DNA from 2 places in the Alteromonas sp. ABH4_456 genome. Region 1 is predicted to be linked to the other one. Evidence: riboswitches for the same ligand, from Rfam matches in the RefSeq annotation. Region 1 holds a riboswitch; the other holds the start of a gene.
What was found. A riboswitch is a leader RNA that binds a small molecule or an ion and turns the genes downstream of it on or off. The one in region 1 is predicted to bind cyclic di-GMP.
Positions count from the first base shown of each region.

Region 1 (3,557 bases):
AGTCCATATTCAACAGAGACTGAATTGAATTGGGCAGGGGAGGCAGGTTCTCCACCACATTAATGAGATTACCGTTACCTTTTTGAAAACGCAGGCGGTTGCCAAGCTGGCGTAGCTGTCCTGCACTGATCCCGGCATGTTCCTTAAAACTGCGCTCAAAGGATCGGCGGTCAGAGAAGCCAAGGCGGGCGGCGGTGTCTTCCGTTTTTTCGCCACTGAGTAACCGGTGACATGACTGGTCATGAATGTACTCTTTGAGTAATGCGCTGAAGGAAATTGACTCTTGCCTTAACTGGCGACGAAAAGCGGACTCCGTCTGACCGAGTTGCGTCGCTACCCATTCCGAACGGATCCGTGCCGGGCTCGGGGCTTTGAGAAATGCTTCTTTAACCTGCTGTTTTAACGGCAAATCATTGCTGGTGTCGAGGTTTCCCGCCAGCATTTTTTTAATCGACTGAGAATAGTAAAACGACGCCTGTGTACACCACTTATTATCAAAAAACAGGCTTACAACGACTCCCTCATGTCTGATATCACCGCTGCTGACCGGCCTTAATAAGCTGACCGGTTGTTCGCCTGATGGCGGTAAGGTGACCGTGGTGAAGTCGAATTTTCTGCCGGCGAGGTGACGGCACAAAGCGAGGAGGAAATAACAGCGGAATTCGGTAAGAACAGGATGTGATGATGGCTGAAACCGGAGACAGGTTTCATTTCCGTCAGTTTTTACGGTCAATGCTGCACTGTTGCCCAGAATATAGTGGTAGTGTTTCCCCAGTACATGGAGTGCGTCATCAATATGCTTACTGGCCGTGAGATACACCACCAGATTACTCATTTTGTTGAAATCAAGATAGCCAATCAGGGAGCGGCCAATTGTCTCATTTTCACTGGCAGGACAAAGAGAGTGAAGAATAGACGCCAGTCCGTCATCGTCCATTTTCTCATTTTCTATTTGTGTGATGCTTTCGAGCATCGTTGTGTCATATTCGTTATCAAGTCCGTTATCCCTTCTCAGACTCAATAAAGCGCGGATGACTGCCGACCAGAAAAAACCGTGATACTGCACGTTTGCTCCCAATACCGGATCCCTTCAGTCAAGGATATAAGAATTACCTGTGCCTTGACAGAAAAAGGGTGAATTTTGTGTTGGTACAAATTTGTACCGGATTTCGTTCAGAAGTGTCCTGTTTTACTTGCGGGCCTCTCCCTATCATTACAACCGTCGACTCATTGGTGGAAACGTCACTTCCACAGAGTAGATTCGCCAAACCTGTCGTGAGGCAGGGACGGAAAGCCACGGGTCTTATACCGCCATAAGACAGCCGGGTTGCAGTGAAGTTGTTTAACTATTTTCAGGCACACACTGCTCAAGGAACATAAATGAAATTTAGCATCAAAACTGCAGCCCTGCTAACCGGCTTCTGTGCGGCATTCACGGCTAACGCCAACATTATCAGCAGCTACGATATCGACTTCGCTGCCCAGACTTTGACTGCACACCAACAAAGTGGCACGTCTAACTACGGAACCTGGACAAATAATGGCAGCGTACTGAACCTGCGTGAAAACAGCTGGTTCACACTAAACCTGGATGATGCTTTCGGGATCCAGAGCCTGGATTTAGACAATTCTGCTTCAGATATTTTGTTGTCATTTGAATTTCGTATGACGCCGGGCAACAACAATACTAATGCAAACCCTTACTCTGAGATTGGCGGGATCTGGCTGGCAGATTTCTCTGCCGGTGAACAGAATAACGATGCCAGCCGCACGTTTGCTCTGGGTGGCACACAGAATTTCGGTCTGGATGACTTTACTTATACCAGCGAACCAGCCTGGGAGACCTTCTCTATTACTCTGGATGATTACATGTCAGGACTTATTACCGACATCGTATTCATTAACGATTGTGATGCAGCCAGTGGTTGCGGAGATATGAAGGTTCGCTTCCGGAATGCCTCTATTACAGAAGTCAGTGAGCCAACCGCCATGTCACTGATCCTTCTGGGAATAGGGTTTATGGGATGGCGCACAAGACGCCAGAATCAGAAGGTCGCCTGACCTTCATTGCCCGCCACGTCACATCGCGGGCTTTTTTATTGCTTTTTCGGGGCTGCCGGCAACTTGACTAAGTCACTGAAGTTGTTAGACTGCCCTCGCTTAATTTGCGGACTCCGTAATAAGCATTAGGCCAAGGGGTGCCGTCTTTACGGCTGAGATCCATTCCATGGGAACCCTTAAACCTGATCCGGATAATACCGGCGTAGGGATGGTGATAAAAGCAATCTGAAAACCTCAATACCTGCCGTAAAGCCGGATCTTTTTGATGACTAAAGAGATCCTAATGAAAAAAAACGCAATTCTTCTCGCACTACTTGCACTGCCTGCTTTTGCTGATGACACAGCAGACATCGAACGTATTACCGTCAGCGGTGATTTCCGCACAGCGACTCTCGATCAACTCAGTGCCAGCGCTTCTGTGTTATCAGGCAACCGCCTGGACAGCCGTCAGGCTACCTATATCGACAATGTATTAAGTATTGCGCCGAATGTTAATTTTGCGGCCGGAGCATCCCGCGGACGTTTTATTCAGATCCGGGGGATTGGTGAGCGCAGCCAGTTTGCTGAACCGATTAATCCTTCAGTCAGCTTCCTGGTCGACGATTTTGATTTCTCCGGTCTTGCTGCAGCAGGTGTACTTTTTGATACACAGCAGGTAGAAGTTTACCGGGGACCGCAGGCGACAGTCTTCGGAACCGGTGCCCTGGCTGGTGCGGTTAAGATTGTCAGCAATGCCCCCTCAGAAGAGAGTGACAGTCATTTTGAATTGTCTGTGGGAAACACATCTTTCTTCCGCGCTGAAGGTGCCCATGGCGGACAAGCGTCTGATTCTCTGGCCTGGCGTGCTGCGTTTGTGCACAACAGCAGTGACGGTTTTATTGAAAATGACTTTTTGGGTGCCGACGATACCAATGGGATTCATGAGAATGCAGTAAGGCTGGGCACACTGTGGGATGTGACTGACAAAACATCCGTTGCGGTGGATTTACGCTGGTACGATATCAATAACGGTTATGATGCTTTCTCACTGGATAACAACCGTCACACCTTGTCGGATGAACCCGGCTTTGATGAGCAGGAAACTAAAGCGGTCAGCGCACATATCAATCATGAAACTGCCGGAGGTTTGCTGGAAATCATTGCGACTATGGCCGGTCATGATATCGCTTACGGCTACGACGAAGACTGGACCTACACCGGTTTCCACCCTTGGGGCTATACGTCCTTTGATGCATATTACCGGGATGTTTCCCAACAATCTGCCGAGGTGCGTTTTACTTCTGCAGAAGATAAAAAAATCTTCAATGACACTACGACCTGGGTTATCGGCGGCCGCATCAATCAGAGTGAACAGGATTTACTGCGTCAGTATACTTATGCTGACGGCGACTTTATCAGTACTTTCGAACCGCAGACAACAGCGGTTTACGGTCAGCTTGATACTCAGCTGACTCCGTCTTTATTGCTGACGTCCGCGCTGCGTGTTGAAAATTACG
Region 1 is NZ_JBSWXO010000004.1:288,454-292,010, forward strand. Features, by position in the region: gene ACXAG2_RS08775 (helix-turn-helix domain-containing protein) at 1-1,066, opposite strand, end outside; cyclic di-GMP riboswitch class I at 1,254-1,335, shown strand; gene ACXAG2_RS08780 (hypothetical protein) at 1,381-2,061, shown strand; TPP riboswitch at 2,185-2,287, shown strand; gene ACXAG2_RS08785 (TonB-dependent receptor) at 2,345-3,557, shown strand, end outside.

Region 2 (3,557 bases), on a different contig from region 1:
TGCCTGAATACTTCTTTTAAGATACCGGTAAATTGTACGAGGAAGCGGTCACCGGCAAGGTGACCGTATTCATCATTGATTTGCTTAAAGTGGTCTATATCAATTAAAAAGCAGAGTAAGTCATGATTCGGCGGAAAGGTCTCATCATTAAGACTGGCGTAGTGATGTTGCACCCGGCTAATCTCACCCGGCAACTGGGCTGAGAGGAAGTTTCGGTTATACAAACCAGTGAGCGCATCACGCATGCTGACCTGCTCCAGCGCATGATAAGCTTCTTCCAGCTGTTGATTTTTCTGCTCCAGCTCAGTGGTCCGGTTGCGGACTTCCAGTGCCAGCCGCTGATTTTGCCGGTACTGGTTATAACGGCTCCACAGCAAAAAAAGAAACAGCAAGAGGGACACCAGGCTACCCAGCGATAACATACTTTCCAGGTTATGCTGACGCACCTGAGCCAGTTCAACAGTGCGGTTTTTCTCCTGAATCTCGAAATCCCTTGCCTGACGTTCCATCTCCACTTTGGCTTTCAGCTTCTCAAAGTAGATCGCTTGCTCCGTGTCCATCTGGTGTTCCAACCTGGCGATGGTTTCGTCAACAGAGTTGAAAAAGGCCGGAGGCAGTACGTCCAGACGGGGGGCGATGTCATTATCGGCAGTCTGGTGAGCAATAAACCGGGCGACGGTGGTTTCCCGGCTGGGGGGGGCAACCTGCAAATCTTCCTGTCTGACCGTCCCCTGGGCACTAAGCAGCGAGGGAAATAATCCAAGCAGTGTAATCAAACTGCCTGACAGATAACTTTTCATCTTCATCCTGTTCAGAAAAAGTAAAACCGGGGAGCACAGTGACACCGTGCTCCCGTTATTGCGTATTGGCGCGCTTTGCATTCCATGCAAACGCCTGCACCCGGCCGCCACCTTGTGGTATGTCTGTCAGGGTGTTTTATTTGTCAGTAAAGGCCTGATGTCTTCACTGCTTTGATTTTCTATCCATATTCTGATGAGTCTGGAACGGCAGATCCCTGTTTCTGCCGACAACTTTCCAAGCTTCTCAATTGCGTCTTCAGATAATGTAAATGTAGCACGTCGCATGGGACCGCAAGGCGTAATGTTGTCTTTGTTAGCAGAGTCCGTTGCCGGATAGACCTGCCTGATAACATGTTTACCTGCTGCGTAGGCCAGTGCGTCGTCAATAAATTCATCAACGCTCACCGGCTCAACAGGTTTAGCTGACGGCGTGGATTTTTTGAGGCTGCACAGACTCATAAGATTTCCCCTCTCTCCGCGACAGAAGTTCTTCAATAATATTGCGAATTTCTGCTGATGCTTTTCCGTCCGGCTCACTTTCCATGACTGACTGGCCAGACTCTTCAGAATCGTCATACATATTGCGGCTGTATGTCACTGAGTCCAGTACCGGTACTTCAAATGAACGACAGACATCTTTTGCTTCCAGGATCCTGCTGCCCAGCGAAGGCAGAGAAGGGCACTGGGTAATCACAAAAGCAGCATTCATGTCGGGATTCACCATTTTGCAGGTTGAAAGAATATCTTCCATATGGGGAACCGTTTTCAGATCCCGCCGTTTGGGACGTAACGGAATAAGAATGTGGTCAGCCACTGCCATCGAGGAGCGCAGCGCAAGGTTATCCTGTCCGCCACAGTCAATGACTACGTAATCGTAGTGCTCGCGCAGGCTCAGTAATTCGTTGCGGATCTTGCCGTACAACTGCACGCAGTTAATCGACGGCAATTTATCATTAGCTTTGCGTTCCTGAATCCAGTCTGAAGTAGTGCGCTGCGGATCGCAGTCGACCATCAGTACACTGGCATTTTTTTCAGTTCTCAGATAAACAGCGATATTTTGTGCAAGGCAGCTTTTGCCACTGCCGCCTTTCTCGCCACCAACCAAAACGATCATCGTTCGTTCCTCAACTTTTGATCCGTCATCACGGATAAACGGTTAACGAATGTGACTGAAAAAGTGAACATGAGCCGGATTAAGGACTATGCTTGTTCGGTAACCCCGCTATCATTATCTGTAATCAGATGGCAGACCGGAGGCTTTGCGTCACGGGCTTTCGCACCGCTTTGCCTTTTTCAACAGTACATTTTCGGGTAAGCGGCGGGGATGCCATGGCTTACCGGTAATCAGGATACTAGTTAAAACAAACGGTGTGCGCCGCATGCCTCTCGATATTTAAGAATAAAAAAATATACCTGTCAGACCAGGTGGCCGGTGGCGACAAACGGGCTGCAGGACTTGGAAATCCGCGGTTCGCCCGTGTAAATCATTCTAATTAAAGTTATATCTGTTAATATGCCAACACATGGTGTTATTGAAAACTATACCCGCAAATAAGGAGAAGGGAGTGGTAAAAACATCCCTGTTGAGTTTGTTTCTGCTGGCTTTCAGCACAGTCAGTTTCGGGCAGAATAATGCAATGGATGAAGCGTTTGATTCATTCAGTCACTTGTATGAAGAGCGCTTCGGCCAGATCAGGGCATGCATGAACCCCACATTTCAGCGTTTCAGTGTGTGTTCTCCTGCTCTTCGCAACGATGGCAACGCGCCGTATATTCTGCATCACGGAAAACCTGTCGATACGGTGGTTGTTTTGCTTCACGGATTAAGCGATTCGCCGTTTTATATGTCTGGCATAGCACGGGCACTGCATGACAAAGGTTACAACGTTATTGTGCCTTTAAACGTAGGACATGGCCAACTGGATGCAAGCGATGAAATGAGCGACAGCAATCTGGCAGAACGCTGGGGTGCACACCTGAGTGACGTCATGGCGCTGGCACCGCAACTTGGTAAGCACGTTTATCTGGGCGGCTTTTCCACCGGCGGCGCGCTCTCTGTTCAGCATTATTTGCATCACCCTGACAACATTGACGGCCTGATGTTATTTTCCGGTGCTCTGGCACTCGACAGCGGCGTAGAGCGGTTATCCGGGATATGGGGAATTCAGTGGGTCGCCAGGTTTCTTGACGGTCACTATGAAACACAGGGGCCGAATCCGTATAAATATCCCACCATTGCCAGTTTTTCCGGACTTGAACTGATGGAAGTGATTGATGATGTGAGAGACCAGTTTGAACAGGGGAAAACTGTAGACGTACCTGTATTTGCCGCACATTCTCAGGCAGACACCACTACGCCCATTACCGGTATTGAAGATTTAATGTCGCGGGCAACCACGAAAACCAATACCTTTTTTATCATCGATGAGAGTTATAAATTATGCCATGCTGATGTGGTGGTGAATAGGAAAATGCTCAGTGATATGCATTTCGATAAATCCGGTGTGGATTTACGTGATCCCTGTGCGGCTCCCGGCGCTAATCCGCTTTTTCGCCAGATGATTATGATGCTGGGCAGCTTTATGGATGAAGCGGCACAGAAAGCCGGTTAATTGATTGACACAGTGCCCGGGATTGATTAATTTAACTCCATTATCGCTACGAACTAACATTGCAAACTGGTCAACATGATTTTTCAAACTTTGTCACAATCAGGCAAGCCACAATCTGCACTCATTATTCTACTCGCTATTCTCA
Region 2 is NZ_JBSWXO010000006.1:94,626-98,182, reverse strand. Features, by position in the region: gene ACXAG2_RS11305 (GGDEF domain-containing protein) at 1-800, opposite strand, end outside; gene ACXAG2_RS11300 (replication protein RepA) at 927-1,259, opposite strand; gene ACXAG2_RS11295 (AAA family ATPase) at 1,219-1,914, opposite strand; cyclic di-GMP riboswitch class I at 2,010-2,099, opposite strand; gene ACXAG2_RS11290 (alpha/beta hydrolase) at 2,366-3,412, shown strand.
Region 2: it holds a riboswitch for cyclic di-GMP, as region 1 does, so the genes downstream of both, ACXAG2_RS11295 (AAA family ATPase) here and ACXAG2_RS08780 (hypothetical protein) in region 1, are expected to answer to the same signal.